One region of the Dietzia sp. oral taxon 368 genome, then DNA from elsewhere that is predicted to be linked to it. Evidence: riboswitches for the same ligand, from Rfam matches in the RefSeq annotation. Region 1 holds a riboswitch; the other holds the start of a gene.
What was found. Region 1 has a riboswitch for cobalamin ahead of C3V38_RS05560 (ABC transporter substrate-binding protein). Riboswitches for the same ligand answer to the same signal wherever they lie in the genome.

Region 1 (7,788 bases):
ACCGCGCACACCGCGCCGCCGTGCGTGCGCTCGAGGTGGCCCTCTGATTCCAGGACCGACAGGTCGCGGCGGATGGTCTCGGCGCTCACGTCGAGGTCGGCGGCGAGTTCGGCCACGGTGACCCGCCCGGACGCGGCGAGGGTCTCCGTGATGCGCCGTCGTCGCTCGCTGCCGTACATGGTGAGCCTTTCGCCTGTGACCGAGTGTGTTGGATTCTGCCCGAAACGGTTGGAAAGTCAAGCGGTCTTAGTTATTCTCGTCACATAACCACTCGATCGGCCGGGCGCGGGTGCCCGGTCCGCTAGGAGCTCCCAATGACGCAGCAGTCGAAGGCCGGGGCGGTCATCCGCGGCACCGGCGTGGTCGCCGGACTCGCCCACGGGCCCGCCCGATGGGTGGTCCGGCCCGACGCACTTGACGTCCCCGCCCCGGCCGCCGCCCCGGACACGCCGGGCGCGGTGGACCAGGAGGCCGTCGAGCGCGGTCGCGAGCGCTTCGCTGCCGCGGCCGCCACCGTCGCCGACCGCCTCGACCAGCGGGCCGCCCTGGCGACCGGCGTCAGCGCCGAGGTGCTCACCGCCAACGCCGTACTCGCCCGCGACCGCGGCTGGGCCAAGGAGGTCACCAAGGAGCTGAAGAAGGGCGCGGCGGTCGAGGCCGCGGCGGTCGCCGCCACCGAGAGCTTCGCCGCGAAGTTCGCCAAGATCGGCGGCCGGCAGGCCGAACGCATCACCGACCTGCGCGACCTCTGCGCCCGGGTGGTCGCCGAACTGCGCGGCCTGCCCGAGCCCGGGATCCCCGCCTTCGACGAACCCGGCATCCTCCTGGCCGACGACCTGGCCCCCGCCGATACCGCCGGCCTCGACCCGGCCCTCGTGCTGGGGATCGTGTGCGAACAGGGCGGCCCCACCTCACACACCGCGATCATCGCCCGGCAGCTGGGCATCCCCTGCATGGTCGCCGCGGGAGGCCTGTCCGCCGTCGCCGACGGCACCCGCGTGCTCGTCGACGCCGCCGCGGGCACCGTCACGGTCGAGCCCGAGGAGGGCCCGGCCGCCGCGGCGGCCGAGGCGGACCGGCGCAGCCGCGCCGCGGCGGCGACCTGGACCGGACCCGCCGCCCTCGCCGACGGCCACGCGGTCTCCCTGCTCGCCAACGTCCAGGACGGCGACGGCGCGGAGGCGGCCGCCGCCGGCCCGGCCGCGGGGATCGGCCTGTTCCGCACCGAGCTGGCGTTCCTCGACCGGGCCGACGAGCCGACCCACGACGAGCAGGTCGCGCTCTACGCCCGAGTGCTCGGCGCCTTCTCCGACGCGCGCGTCGTCACCCGGACCCTCGACGCCGGCTCGGACAAGCCGCTCGCGTTCGCCGGGATGACCGAGGAGGACAACCCCGCCCTCGGCGTGCGCGGGATCCGCGTGGACCTGCTCGACCGCGGGCTATTGGACCGCCAGCTCGACGCCCTCGCGGCGGCCGGCCGGCAGGTCGGCGGAGCGCAGTCCTCACCGTGGGTGATGGCGCCGATGGTGGCCACCGTCCACGAGGCCCGCGACTTCGCCGACCGCTGCCGCGGCCGGGGCCTCACGCCCGGGATCATGGTCGAGGTGCCGTCCGTCGCCGTGGCGGTGGACCGCTTCCTCCCGCACGTGGACTTCCTGTCCGTCGGCACCAACGACCTCACCCAGTACGTCATGGCAGCCGACCGGATGTCCCCCGACCTGGCCGCCCTCACCGATCCCTGGCAGCCCGCGGTGCTGCGACTCATCCGCACGGTCGCCGACGCCGCCGGCCGTTCCCCCGACGGCCGGTCGATCCCGGTGGGCGTGTGCGGCGAAGCGGCGGCCGACCCGGACCTCGCCTGCGTCCTGCTGGGGCTCGGCGTCACCTCGCTGTCGGTGGCCACCGCCGCCCTCCCCCACGTCGGCGCCGCGCTGGCCGGGGTCACGCTCCAGCAGTGCCGCGAGTTCGCCCGGATCGCGCTCGACAGCGACACGGCCCGCGACGCCCGGGACGCGGTCCGCGCCGCCCGCGGCTGAGGGGGCGCCGGGCACGCGGGCGGCGTCGGCGGAGCGCCACTTCGAGGACCTCCGCGAACACCATTGGCTGGTCTACACTTGACGCCTGTCAACGACGAGAGTGTCCAGATCAGGACTCCGCCTTCGTCGCCACACCGAGAATCACGAGGTCTCACATCATGAATCCGCTGGTCGCCCCCGGTCGTGAAACCCTGTTCCGGTCGCTCGACGTCCGCTCACTGCACCTGGCCAACCGCCTGGTCATGTCGCCGATGACGCGGATGGGCTGCCCGGGCGGACTGCCCGACGAGATCAACCGGGACTACTACGCGGCCCGCGCCGCAGGCGGTACCGGGCTGGTCGTCACCGAGGGCATCGGCGTGGACCACCCCACGTCGGTCGACCACTCCGCGATCCCGCGCCTCGACGGTCCGGAGTCCGTGGCGGCGTGGCGCGTGGTGACGGACGCCGTGCACGCCGCGGGCGGCCGGATCATGGCGCAGCTGTGGCACGTCGGTCCGCTGTGGGGCGCCAACGCCCGCTTCGATCGCGGGAGCCGCGACCGCCTCATGGCGATGCACCCCATGCGTCCGTCGGGCCTGTGGGGTACGCCGGGCGTCACCACGTACTCGGATCGGAGTATCGAGCGCTGGTCGCCGGCGGTGGAGCCGATGACCGAGTCGGACATCGCCGACGTGATCGGCGCCTTCGCCCGGTCGGCACGGTATGCCCTCGAGGCCGGGTTCGACGGGGTCACCCTGCACGGCGGCCACGGCTACCTGCTGGATGCGTTCGTCTGGGCCGATACCAACCGACGCACCGACGAGTGGGGCGGCGACCTGGCGGCGCGGAGCCGCTTCCCCGCAGCAGTCGTGGCGGCGGTCCGTGAGGCCATCGGCGCGGAGGCGCCGCTGTTCTACCGCTTCTCGCAGCACACGCAGCAGGACTACACGGTGCTCAAGGCCACCAGCCCCGACGAGCTCGGCGTCTACCTCGGCGCACTCGCCGAGGCGGGCGTCGACCTGTTCGACGCGTCGACCAGGCGGTTCAGCGATCCGGCGTTCCCCGACCTGGAGGGTGACGACGGCAAGGTCACCCTCGCCGGGTGGGCCCGCAGACTCACGGGTAAGCCGGCGGGCGCCGTGGGCGGCGTGGGGATCGGGACGTCCCTGCGCGAGCAGAAGTTGGGCAAGGCGGCCGTGGCGGCGGACAACATCGATTCGGTCGTGGAGTGCATGGAGCGCGGCGAGTTCGATCTCATCTCCATCGGCCGGATGCACCTGGCTGATCCGGCGATTGCCCGGGTCCTGCGCGAGGCCGAGCCGCTTCCGGAGTTCGACCGCGAGGTGCATGAGGCGCCGCTCCGCGCCCCGGCCTGACAACGGTTCCCGCCGTCGCGAGCCGAACCCTGGCGGGCCCGGCCGGCCGGGGCTAGCCTGCGGCCATGACCGTCACCGATGAACTGCTCGAGGCCGCCAAGGCCTATCAGTCCGACTTCGACAAGGGCGACCTGCCCATGCCGCCCGGCAGGAAGGTCGCCGTCGTGGCCTGCATGGACGCTCGCCTCAACCCGTACGGCCTGCTGGGCCTGACAGAGGGCGACGCCCACGTCATCCGCAACGCGGGAGGGGTCGTCACCGACGATGTCCTGCGATCGCTCACCATCAGCCAGCGGCTGCTCGGGACCGAGGAGATCGTCCTCGTCCACCACACGGACTGCGGGATGCTCACCTTCCGGGACGACGACTTCAAGGATCAGATCCAGTCCGACACCGGCTTGCGGCCGCGCTGGGCGCCCGAGTCGTTCCCGGAGCCGGAGGCCGACGTCCGCCAGTCGATCGCCCGCGTGGAATCCGACCCCTTCCTGCTGCACAGCACCGCGGTGCGCGGTTTCGTCTACGACGTGTCCACCGGCGAACTGCGTGAGGTCCAGCGCGAAGAGTAGCCCGCCCGGCACGGCCGTCGACGACTCCGGCGTCATCCCACCGTTGAGGCGGCGCTGGCCGCCGACGCAGGTGGCTGGGTGGGAGACGACTACCTCCGCGCGGCGCGGTGTGCCTATGCTCGACATGAACTACCGACTTCCGGACGCAGGGAAAGACCGGTGAGAATCCGGCGCTGACCCGCAACGGTGTGCCGCTACCACAAGTGGCGGCGAGCCCGATCGCCTGCCCGGAGGCCTGACTCCACCAGTCATCGCCGAGGTCTGCGATCCGGGGTCCTGTCAGGTGACGTGGCGTCCTCGACGCCAGCCGTCCTGCGGGTCTGCCGTGGTCGTCGACCACACGACACGATCCGAGGTCTGATCATGTTCCGTCACCACCCCAGAACCGCGCTGGCCGCGCTGCTCGTGAGCGGCCTGGCGCTCGCCGGCTGCTCCCGGGGCGAGGCGCTCGAGAGCGGTGGCGCGGCCGAGCCCTTCGCCAACCCGGTCACCATCGCCAACTGCGAGCGCGAGGCCACCTACACCGAGCCGCCGCAGCGCATCATCTCGATGAACGACCACGTCACCGAGACCCTCATCCAGCTGGGTGCGGGCGACCGGATCGTCGGGATGGGTTACGGCGATCAGAACGACGTGCTGCCGGAGGTCGCCGACCAGTTCCACGCCATCCCGTCGCTTGCCGAGGAGTACCCCACCTGGGAGCAGATCGTCGACCTCGAGCCCGACCTGGTGGTCGCGGGCATGCGCAGCGCGTTCGACGAGAAGGAGGGCCGCAGCCGCGACGCCCTCGAGTCCGCCGGTATCAACACGTTCCTGTTCTCGGAGTACTGCGGCGAGGGCTTCCCCGACCTGTCGATGCTCGAGACGGACTTCTCCCAGCTCGGTCGTGTCCTCGGCGTCGAGCAGGGGGCACGCGACCTCACGGATCGGATCCGTGGGCGGGTCGAAGACGTCCGCTCCACGCTCGACGCGGCGGGCGTGACCGGCATCCCCACCTTTTTCTACGACAGCGGCGAGGCCGAACCCATGACGATCGGCGGTGTGGGCATCGGCCAGCTCATCGGCGAGTACGCGGGCGCGGACAACATCTTCTCCGAGGGTGACAAGCCGTACCCCAAGACCACCTGGGAGGTCCTCGGCGAGCGTCAGCCGGAGGCGATCGTCGTGCTGGACTACGGCCCGACCAGCGCGGAGGACAAGATCGCCTACCTGCGCGCGCAGCCCGTCATGGCCACCACCCCGGCCATCCGGGAGGACCGGATCGTGGTGGTGCCGCTGGCGGACTTCTTCGAGAGCTCGCGGATGGCGACCTCGGTGGAGACCATCGCCCGCGAGCTGCACCCGCACGCGTTCGGGCAGTGACATGACGTCGGTAGCCGAGAAGCCCGATCGCCGCGAGGGCCGCCGCCCGCCGGCCCGGGCAGGGGCCGACCCCGCCGTCGTGTCCTCCTCCGACATAACGGACCCCGCCGGCACCGCACCCAGCGGCCGCCGGCCCCTCGCGCTGATCTGTCTGCCGCTGCTGGCCGTACTCGTGGTCGCGATCGCGGCGGGCGTCTCGCTGGGCTCGGTGTCCATCCCGTTCGGGGACGTGTGGGCGATCGTGGCGCACCGCCTCGCCCCGGGGTTGTTCGAGCCGTGGTGGACCGACGCCCGGGAGGCGATCGTCCTCGAGTCGCGGCTGCCCCGCGCGCTCATGGCGGCGGCCGTGGGCGCGTCCCTGGCGGTGGCGGGCGGCGTCGCGCAGGCGGTGACCCGCAACCCGCTCGCGGACCCGTACCTGCTTGGGGTTTCCTCCGGGGCGGGCTTCGGCGTCGTCGCCCTCACCGTCCTCGGCGTGGGCGCCGGGGTGTGGGGCGTCTTCACCCTGCCCATGGCCGCGTTCGTCGGCGCGCTGCTCCCGCTGGCCGGGGTGGTGTTGGTGGCCCGCCGCGCCCACGACACCACCGCGATCGTGTTGGTGGGGGCGGCCATGACGATGGTTTTCGGCGCGCTCAACACCTTCACGCTGCTGGTACTGGGTGACGACCACCAACTCGGCACGGTCATGCGGTGGCTCGCCGGCGGATTCGGCGACGCCGGGTGGACGATGGTCTGGGCGCCGATCGCGATCCTTGCCGTCGCCGGCACGGTGGTGATGCTGTGCAGTCGCCACCTGGACCTGCTCCTCACCGGCGACGACGGCGCCACCGCCATGGGCGTCAACGTGCCGCGGTTCCGGATCCTCATGCTGCTGCTCGTCTCGCTGCTCACCGCGGGCGCCGTGGCGGTGTCGGGGACCATCGGGTTCATCGGCCTGCTCATCCCGCACCTCGCGGGCTTCCTCACGGGCCGGACGTCCGCGCGCCTGCTGCCCACCGCGGCGCTGCTCGGCGCCCTCGCCCTGGTCCTGGCCGACATCGCCGCCCGCTCAGTGCGCGAGGGCACAGAGCTGCCGGTCGGCGTCATCACGGGCGTCGTGGGCGGGCCCGTGTTCCTGGTGATGCTGTGGCGCCGCTACGGGAGGGCGTCGATATGACCACCCTCAGCGCGGACCGTGTCTCCGCCCGCCTGGGCGGCCGGCAGATCCTCGACGGCGTCGACCTCACCGTCACTCCCGGTCTGGTCACGGCCCTGGTCGGGCCGAACGGCAGTGGGAAGACGACCTTGCTGCGCGCGTGTTACCGAGCGCTGCCCACCACGGCGGGTCACGTCACCATCGACGGCGCGGACATCACCTCGCTGCGCCGCCGCGCGCTCGCCCGCGCGGTGGGGGCCAGCACGCAGGAGCCGGTCTCGCTCGGCGGCATCACGGTCCGCGAGTCGGTACGCCTGGGCCGGACGGTCACCCGCGGGTTGTTCGAGCCGCTGGACACCGACGACTCCGCGGTCGTCGAGACCGTCCTCGCGCGGGTCGGGCTGACCGAACTCGCCGACCGCGATGTGCTCGCCCTGTCCGGCGGGGAGCGGCAGCGGGTGTCGATCGCGCGCACCCTGGCCCAGCAGCCCGACGTCCTCCTGCTGGACGAGCCGACCAACCACCTCGACCTCCACCAGCAACTGTCGGTCCTGGCGCTGCTGCGCGAGCTCGCGGCCGGCGGCCTGGCGGTGCTGCTCACGCTCCACGACCTGCGCATGGCCGTCGAGTACTGCGATGCCGTCGCCGTTCTACACCGCGGTCGGCTCGTCGCGACGGGCGCGCCGGAGGAGGTCCTGGACGCCGCGGTGCTGCGGGAGGTGTTCGGCGTGCGCGGCCAGGTGCGGGCGGGGTCGGACGGTCGCCGCACCCTCGACGTGGTGGGGCTGGCCAATGCGTGACGAGGCGGTGGGTGGCGCGAGCGTGGGTGGCGGGCCGGGGGGTGACGACGGCGACGACGACGAGCTCCGCGCCCCCGGGGCCGTGGCGGCAGCGTACGCGGGCGCCTCGACCCTCCTCGGGGACTTCGCCCGCACCATCGAGCACGGCTCGACCGTCCTGCCCGGCGTGGTGCTGACGGACCCGCGGTGGCTGGCCCGGCGGGTGGAGGACACCGGCCGGCGCTGGACGCATGACGATCCGCGGGTGAACGGGACGTTGTGGTGGTATTCGGCCAGCTCGACGCTGGTCGCCGCGCCGCTGGCGATGCTGCTCGCCACCGGACGCGCGCCCGATCCCCGCCCGGGGCGGCTCAGCGTCTCGCTGCAGCCGAACGGCTATCTCCGGTCGGCGCGGTCTGATCGACTCCTTCCGTCGGTCGCGGCCTTCGCCGACGCGCTGGTGGAGGCCCACTCGGGGGTGATCGACGCCCTCGCGGAGGTCTCGGGCGCGGCCCGGCGGGCGTTGTGGGCGATCGCGACGGATTCCATCGC
Region 2 (7,788 bases), 1.7 Mb from region 1:
TCGGCGGCAACCCAGTCGGCGACGGACGACTCCTCGGTCGCCACGAGGGGCCGGGAGACCGCGATCTTCCCGCCTCCGGCAGCGGTGAACGTATCGAACAGGGCCGCGACCCTGAGGTCTTCCTGCGCCGGGATATTTCCAGGGCGAACGCGTCGCCGACCGGCGATGAGCCCCAGGCCGCGGCCGGCAGCATGCAGCACCGTCTCGCTGCTGCCGGCGGTGATCCACAGACGGTCCATCAGGTCAGGAGCGGGCGGATGGAGCCGCGGGTGGATCGCGCCGACGAGCAGCCCCCTCAGCTCGTCCACCACCTCCCAGAACCGACCGTGCCTGCGGTCGTGGTCGAGCCCCCACGCAGTGGAGGCGATCGGGTCCGATCCGCTCCCGAGCCCCAGCTCCAGGCGCCCGCCGGACAGCATGTCCACCACGGCGGCGTCTTCGGCGAGTCGGCGCGGGTGCTCGAGGGCCGCCGAGATGGATGCCGTTCCTAGGGCGATCCGATCGGTCTCCCGGGCCAGAGCCGCGAGTAGGAGGAGCGGCGACGGCAGGTGGGCGTCGTCGGTTCCGAAGCGGTGTTGGGCCACCCAGAATGAGCCGTACCCGGCGTCCTCGGCCACTTGGGCGAGGCGGATCGTGCGCTCGAACGCCATCGCAGGCCCGTCAGTCCCGCTGACGTGGCAGACCACGCCCCACCCGAGCTCGCGCTGGTCGCGGTCCGGGTGCCTCACCCGCGAGTCATCGCTTCCTCGAAGCGCCGTGTCCGCTCGTCCTGGCTCAGCCGCGAGCACCATGAGCAGTACCGTCCGTCGGGGGCGGCGTACCAGTGGCAACAGGACTTTCGGTCGTAGAACAGACGTGGTCCGGCGGGATCGGAAAGGATCCGGAATTCGCCTCCCCGGCGCAGTTCGGGACGGGCGGACAGCAGCAACTCGGCATGTTCGCGGATGTGGTGGGTGGTCAGCCCGGTGTCGGGCCGGTCCGCGAGCGCCCGGAACCCTCCGGCGAAGCCTGCCGCGATGTTTCCCATGAGGTTGCCCATCCCGGGCCCGGTCTCCGCGCTCACCGCCTCGGCGAGCGGGCGCAGGTGCCCGTCGACGGTGGCGGTCAGGACCTGCTCCGGGGTCGCGTCCTTGAGCACCTGCGGTGAGTGCAGCGTCAGCAGGTCGGGCGATCCGTCGGTGAACCGGACCGAGACCCCCGCCGCGTGGAGATCGAGTGCCACGCCGTGCAACATCCACGCCGCCACCGCGACCGCGCAGACCCGATGGCAGTAGCGCTGGAACACCAACGAACCGGCGTGCCGCCCCGTCTCCATCCCCCGGAACTGGGCGTGCAGTTCCACCATCCGACGGGCCTGCCCGGATGCCGGGTCGCACAGCTGCATGCCGTGGAAGCGTTGATTACCCGCCGCCGTTTCGGTGGCAGCCGTGTCGCCCGGGGTCAGGCGGATGACGCGGAACGGCGGGCCGAGGCCGTCGATGGCGGTCAACAGTGCGGGGATGTCGGTCATGTCTCGGGGTTCCTTCTCCGGGCCGGCACCACGTACCTGGCCCCGTTGAGGTGGACCACATCGGCCACGGGGCCGTACAGGGTCTCGACGAACTCGGTGGTGATGACGTCGGCCGGCCGCCCCTGCGAGTGCACGCGTCCCTGGTCGAGGACGATCAGTCGGTCGCAGAACGCGGCAGCCAGATTAAGGTCGTGCAGGACGATCGCCACCCCCACGCCGTCGGTGTGGACCAGGTCGCGCACTATCTCCATGATCTCCAGCTGGTAACGCAGGTCTAGCGCGCTGACCGGCTCGTCGAGTAGGAGGTACGGGGTCTGCGCGGCCAGGGTCCGGCCGATCAGCACTCGCTGTTGCTGGCCGCCACTGAGCTCGAAGGCGCGGCGTGATGCCATCCCCCCGAGGCCGAGTCGCTCGGCGATGCCCAGGACGATGTCGAGCGTGGCTTCCTCGCTGAGGCGCCGCCGATCCAGTGCGAGACTCATCGACTCGGCCACGGTGAGGGCTCGGCCCACCCCATCGTCGTGCTGGGGGACGTAACCCAGGATTTGCGCGCGTCGGCGCGGGCGAACCTTCACCATGTCGGTTCCGTCGGCCACGATCGTGCCCGAGCGGGGGGTGAGCACGCCGCACACGGACTTGAGCAGGGTGGACTTGCCGCAGCCATTCGGACCGAGGATGCCCACCATCTCACCGGGGGCCACGTCCACGTCGATTCCGGCGATCACGGCCTCGCCGCGGCGGCGGTGTGCGGCCGACAGACCACGCACCTTCAGACCAGTCGCGGACTTCGCATCGGTCACCGCGACCACCTGCCCTCGCGCAGGATCAACCACAGGAACACCGGCACCCCGATGAGCGACACCACGATCCCCACCGGGATGATGATCGGGCTCAGGGCCAGTCTGCCCACCAGGTCCGCCGCCAGGATAATGCTCGCCCCGGTGATCGCGGTCAGCGGTAGGCGGTAGCGTTCATCGGCCCCGACGAGCATGGACGCGATGTGTGGAGCCACGAGGCCGATGAACCCGATGACCCCGGTCACGCTGATCACGGTGGCCGCGACCAAGGTGATCGACAACCCGGTCTCCAGGCGCAGCCGCGTGACGGAGACGCCCAGGGCCCGCGCCACATCGTCGCCCGCGGCGAACCGTTGGTAGTTGCCTGTGTTGGCGCGGGCGTGCAGACAGGCGAGGACGACGACGACGGCGGCGATCGCGATCTGTGACCAGGTCGCCCGGCCGAGGTCCCCGAATGTCCAGTGGATGATCGACGACAACTGCTGCTCGTCCGCGACGTACTGCAGTCCCGCCGCCAGGGCCGAGAACAGATAGCTCAGGGCGATCCCGGCCAGGATGATCGCGGTGGGACCCATCCGCGTGACCGAGGCGATTGAGAAGACGAGCAGCGAGCACAGGACCGCGCCGATGAACGCGGCGACCATCGTGCCCAGGGTGCGGGACCCGACGATTGACAGACCCGTGAGAATCGCGACGGAGGCGCCGAAGGCCGCGGCGTTGGAGATCCCGGTGGTGAAGGGGCTGGCCATGGGGTTGCCGGTGATGATCTGCATGCCCGCGCCGGCCACCGCGAGCCCGATCCCGGCCACGACGGCCATGGCGATCCGCGGCAGGCGGAGCTGCACCACCGCGACCCACTCGTTCCACGTCAACGGGGTGGCCCACCGGTCACCTTCGGGTACGAGCGTGGCCAGCAACCTGACCGAGCTGATGTCGGTCACGCCGTTGACCACGCCCGCCCAGGCCAGCGCCAGCATGATCGCCGCCGCGGCCACCAGGATCAGTCGCCGTGTGCGGCGGGTTCCCAGGATCGTCCGGCGGTCATCACGAGTAGTTTGACTCGCCACGGATTGTCAGATCACCGGGTGGCCGGGACGGTGTAGACGTGACCCTCTGGCAGCTCCATACCCTGGAGCTCCAGCCACCGGGAGAAGACGTCGTCCGGGTCGAAGCCCGCCATCTGCTCCGGGTAGAGCCACTTTGCCAGGTAGGCCGCTCCGACAATCTTGCCGAGTCCGCCGCCCGCAAATCCGGTGATCATGTGGACGTTGCCCTCCTGCACGGCGGTGAGCTCCGGCCACCCGGGACGCGCGATCATCTCCTGCCCGATCGAGGCGAACTCACCGTCGGCCGGGGGCGTGTAGACGCCGGTGTTCTTCAGCGCCCCACCCGAAGTCGTCTTGAGGATCAGATCCGGGGCAGTGGCCAGGATCTGCTCGGGATCGACCGTGTCGCCCTCCAGGGTGGGGTCGCCGAACATGTTGACCCCACCCGCGGCCACGATCATCTGGTGCCACCCGTCGTTGGACGTCTCGGGAATGGCGGTGGTATAGGGATCGCCGTACTCCCAGTACACGGTCTTCTTCGGTTCGACTCCGCCCACGCGGTCGGCGATGTCGACCTTGGTCGACTCGAAGAACTCAGTGACCTTCTCGGCTCCGGCCTCATTGTCAAAGGCGCTACCGAGGATCTCAAGCTGCGAGGCGAAATCGCCGTTGTCCCACCCGGTGACGGTGAGGACCTTGATGCCGACCGGTTCCAGCGCGGCCGCGTACTCGTCGACCTTGCCGTTGCGCGGCAGGATCAGCACCTCGGGATCGAGCTCGATGATCTTCTCGACGTTCAGTTCGCTCTGGCCCTTGCCGATGACGTTATCCGGATCGAACTGACCCCAATAGACGCGATCCTGGGCGGTGTTGGCGTCGACGGCGATCACCTTGTCGATGTCGCCCATCGCCCGGATCAGCTCGCTGTTGTAGCGGTTAGCCACCACAGCCGACTCGATCGGGCCGTCGAACTCCACGGTCCGTCCGGCGTCGTCGACAACCGTGATGGACTGAGCCGGCGTCTCTTCGGAGGGCTGCTCAGGTGCCGAACAAGCGGTCGTGACCACCAAGCCGAGCATTGCCAAAAGAGTGACCACTCTGTCACGGGACAGCCGTGGTCGACGGGTCTTGATATTCATGTGTGAGGGCTCCTCGGCCGTGAGTGCAGGAGCGCGGGGTGCGCCCCTGCGCCGGCAGGTGTCGGACTCGAGAACTGGTGGCGGGGATGTTGTGACCACGCCATTGGATTCTCTTACCGTTGCGGGACAGTTCCGGACTCCCACCGGATTCCCTCTTGCGTCGATATCGCCCGGCTCCGAGCGCAGAAGTAGCGCAGGGACAGGCGGCACCGAACCGACTAACGGGGAGCATACCTGAGCATTTCCTCACCCCTGAGGCCGCAGGCCGGTGAAGCGACATGCCCTAGAAGAGGGGCGACTCGGTAGTGGCAACGTGGTCGGTGTCGTCGAGGTAGCCGGCATCGCGTAGGGCTGCCTCGAGCACCCGGACATACGGGAGACGCAGTTCGGCAGCCATGCCGTCGAGCGTGGTCCGGGCCGGCAGGCCGCGCAGTCCGTGGGTGCGCCACAGGTGCAGATTCTGGCGGGTGATCCCGATTCGGCGGGCCAGCTCGGACTCACTGACGCCATAGGCACGCTTGTGGGCGTCGATGAGTTCGACCAGGCGAGGGGTATGCATGGGCCCGAGTGTCCGCCTGCGCCGAGGGGTCGTCAAGTATGAATTAACGTATCCGACAAGTGAAACTTTACATAATGTAGATTATCGGCACTTGGTGGATCCGGCGGTCGGACCAGAAGGGGCCGACGGCGCGCGACGTGACGTGGCCGCAGGTCGTGATCCTCGGGGCTCGCGTTGTCCCGCCGTTCTCGACCGGCGGCGTCGACGTGACTGTGCCCGCCCTCGTCCGCCTCGGACCTGTTGTCGGAGACACTGCTGGTATGTCCGGACCTTCCCACGCCGCCGACCCGTCGGCTCCGGACCGCGCCACGGCGCGCTCGCGCCCCGTGCCGTTGTGCCACCCGGCTGGTGCGCCGACAGTGTCTCGCGTCGCCCGCCCGGCTGCGACTTGGGCACCGTGCCCGGTCCGGGACGGCGTCGCCATCCTCGGTCCCGGTGTGCCGGCCGTGTGCGTGCTCGACGATGCAGTCGAAACGTCACGGGTGACGAAAGGCGGGGAGGTCCGAGGTCGCGGTCGGGACGAGTCTCGGCTGCCCCACGAGGGCCCGCCGGTCGCGCCCGCCCCGGTTCGGGGCATCACCTCGTCGACGCGGCGGTGTCGGCGCCGTCTATCGTCGGCTGGCGATCGGCCCATGGCAGGGCCTGCTCGAGCTGTCCGGCGAGCCGCAGGAGCCGGCTCTCCCCGCCGAGGGGCGCGACGAACTGGACCCCCATCGGCAGGCCCTCCGGCGTCCAGTGCAGTGGAAGCGACATCGCCGGCCGCCCGGTGAGGTTGGCCAGTTGCGTGTACGGGACCCAGCTCAGGTTGTCGTCGATGATCGACTCCGCGAACCGGGAATGACGCAGTAGCGGCGCGGTCCGGGTCGTCAGCAGCGCCTCCGCTCCCCGGACGGCCCACGGCGGGGTGTCGAGGGCGCCGATGAGCGGTGGTAGATCCGCGAGGCCGGGCGTCATGAGCAGGTCGTAGCCCGAGAAGAAGGCGGTCAACTCGCGCACGTAGTCGTCGCGACGCATCACTGCGGTGAGGTAGTCCACGCTGCTCTGCGACCTGCCCAGCGCGGCGACGATCCGGGTGTCCGTCTCGAAGTCCCGGTCGCGGCATCCCGTCCGCTGCCGGGTGCTCTCCACCGTCCACGCGAGGTACGCGAACCAGCTCGTGAGGAAGTCGCGGGCCAGTGCGAGGTCGTCGACGGGCTGCGACTCGAGAAACTCGACGTGATGACCGAGCCCCTCGAGCGCACGGCCCGCGGACTCGACCGACGCGAGCGCCTCCGGGTGGGGCGAAGCGTTGATCGATGACGTCGTGCACAGCCCGATCCGCAGGCGGCCCGGCTCGGCACCGACCTGGGACAGGAACGTCTCTGACGGCATCGCCGGGAGGTACGGGCCGCCCGGCTCGCCGCCGGCGAGAACGTCCAGCATTGCGGCGGTGTCGCGGACGGTTCGCGAGACGACGCCGTTGGTCGCCGCGCCGTGCATCGCCTCCCCGCGTACCGGACCCGTCGGGACGATACCGCGGCCGGGCTTGAGGCCGACCAGTCCGCAGCAGGCTGCCGGGATCCTGATGGACCCGCCGCCGTCGCTCGCGCCCGCGACGGGTACGACACCCGCCGCGACGGCGGCCGCCGACCCTCCCGAAGACCCGCCGGGACTGCGGCGCGTATCCCACGGGTTCCGGGCCGGCCCGAACAGCGCCGGTTCGGTGACGGCCTTCGCGCCGAACTCCGGGGTGTTGGTCTTGCCGAAGACGACCAGGCCCGCGTCCAGCCACCGCTGCACGACGGTCGCGTGCTCGGCCGCCGGCACCTCTGCCAGGGTCCGCGACCCGCCGCTGGTGGGGACCCCCCGGTAGTCCTGGCCGAGATCCTTGAGCAGGAACGGTACACCGGCGAACGGTCCCGCCAGCTCCTCGGCGGCCCGGGCCCGCGCCGGGCCGTCCATCCGTCGGACGATGGCGTTGAGCTGCGGCGCCACGAGGTCGGCCCGCTGCGTCGCGGCGTCGAGCAGCTCCCCCGGCGTCACCTCACCGCCGCGGACGAGGGCGGCGAGACCCAGGGCGTCATGACTCCGGTACTCGTCGAAGTGCATGGACGCCGAGTCTACGCATGGGGGCCACCGGAGACGGGCGGACGACGGATACGGTCAGCGGCGGGCCCCGTCAGCGGCGGGACCGGGCCCGCCATGCGCGCCACGCACCGGTCGACCACAGGGCCCAGGCGACGAGGACCGGCTGGAAGAACAGTCGGATGAAGCGGTCGCGGTCGGTGTCGAGCCCGAAGGCCGCGGTGCCGGTCACGTACTGCGAGATGTTGCCCGGGAAGATCGCGACGAAGAATGCGGCGGTCGCCCCGCCCACCACGGGGCGGAAACGAACCGGCGTGAAGATGAGCGCGGCACCCAGCCCGAGTTCGACGACCCCGGACGCGGCGACCACGAAATCCGGGTCGAGTGGAACCCACGTCGGGACCTGCGCCTGGAACTCCTGGCGCATGGCCGTGAGGTGTCCGGTGCCCGCGCCGAGCAGGGCGGCGCCGAGGGCCCAGCGACTGACGTGGCGGACCGCCTCCCCGATCCGCCGCCCCCGGGCGGGTGACGACTGCGCGGGTGCGGCCCGGTGTGACTGGGTGAGTTCGTCCATGGGAGAAGTGTTGCGCACAACCTAATTGAGCGCAACCGATTTGTCGGGGATACTCGGACCCATGCCCGCCGATCTCCGCCTCGACCATCAGGTCTGCTT

Region 2: it holds a riboswitch for cobalamin, as region 1 does, so the genes downstream of both, C3V38_RS13555 (ABC transporter substrate-binding protein) here and C3V38_RS05560 (ABC transporter substrate-binding protein) in region 1, are expected to answer to the same signal.

Annotation. Positions count from the first base shown of each region.
Region 1 is NZ_CP027238.1:1,155,554-1,163,341, forward strand. It holds gene C3V38_RS05540 (DeoR/GlpR family DNA-binding transcription regulator) at 1-179, opposite strand, end outside; gene C3V38_RS05545 (phosphoenolpyruvate--protein phosphotransferase) at 315-2,036, shown strand; gene C3V38_RS05550 (12-oxophytodienoate reductase) at 2,195-3,394, shown strand; gene C3V38_RS05555 (carbonic anhydrase) at 3,460-3,960, shown strand; cobalamin riboswitch at 4,049-4,206, shown strand; gene C3V38_RS05560 (ABC transporter substrate-binding protein) at 4,324-5,322, shown strand; gene C3V38_RS05565 (iron ABC transporter permease) at 5,324-6,478, shown strand; gene C3V38_RS05570 (ABC transporter ATP-binding protein) at 6,475-7,257, shown strand; gene C3V38_RS05575 ((2Fe-2S)-binding protein) at 7,250-7,788, shown strand, end outside.
Region 2 is NZ_CP027238.1:2,888,796-2,896,583, forward strand. It holds gene C3V38_RS13535 (LLM class flavin-dependent oxidoreductase) at 1-728, opposite strand, end outside; gene C3V38_RS13540 (ferric iron reductase) at 725-1,510, opposite strand; gene C3V38_RS13545 (ABC transporter ATP-binding protein) at 1,507-2,310, opposite strand; gene C3V38_RS13550 (iron ABC transporter permease) at 2,307-3,374, opposite strand; gene C3V38_RS13555 (ABC transporter substrate-binding protein) at 3,386-4,432, opposite strand; cobalamin riboswitch at 4,528-4,682, opposite strand; gene C3V38_RS13560 (XRE family transcriptional regulator) at 4,776-5,051, opposite strand; gene C3V38_RS13565 (amidase) at 5,628-7,139, opposite strand; gene C3V38_RS13570 (hypothetical protein) at 7,210-7,689, opposite strand; gene C3V38_RS13575 (MarR family winged helix-turn-helix transcriptional regulator) at 7,751-7,788, shown strand, end outside.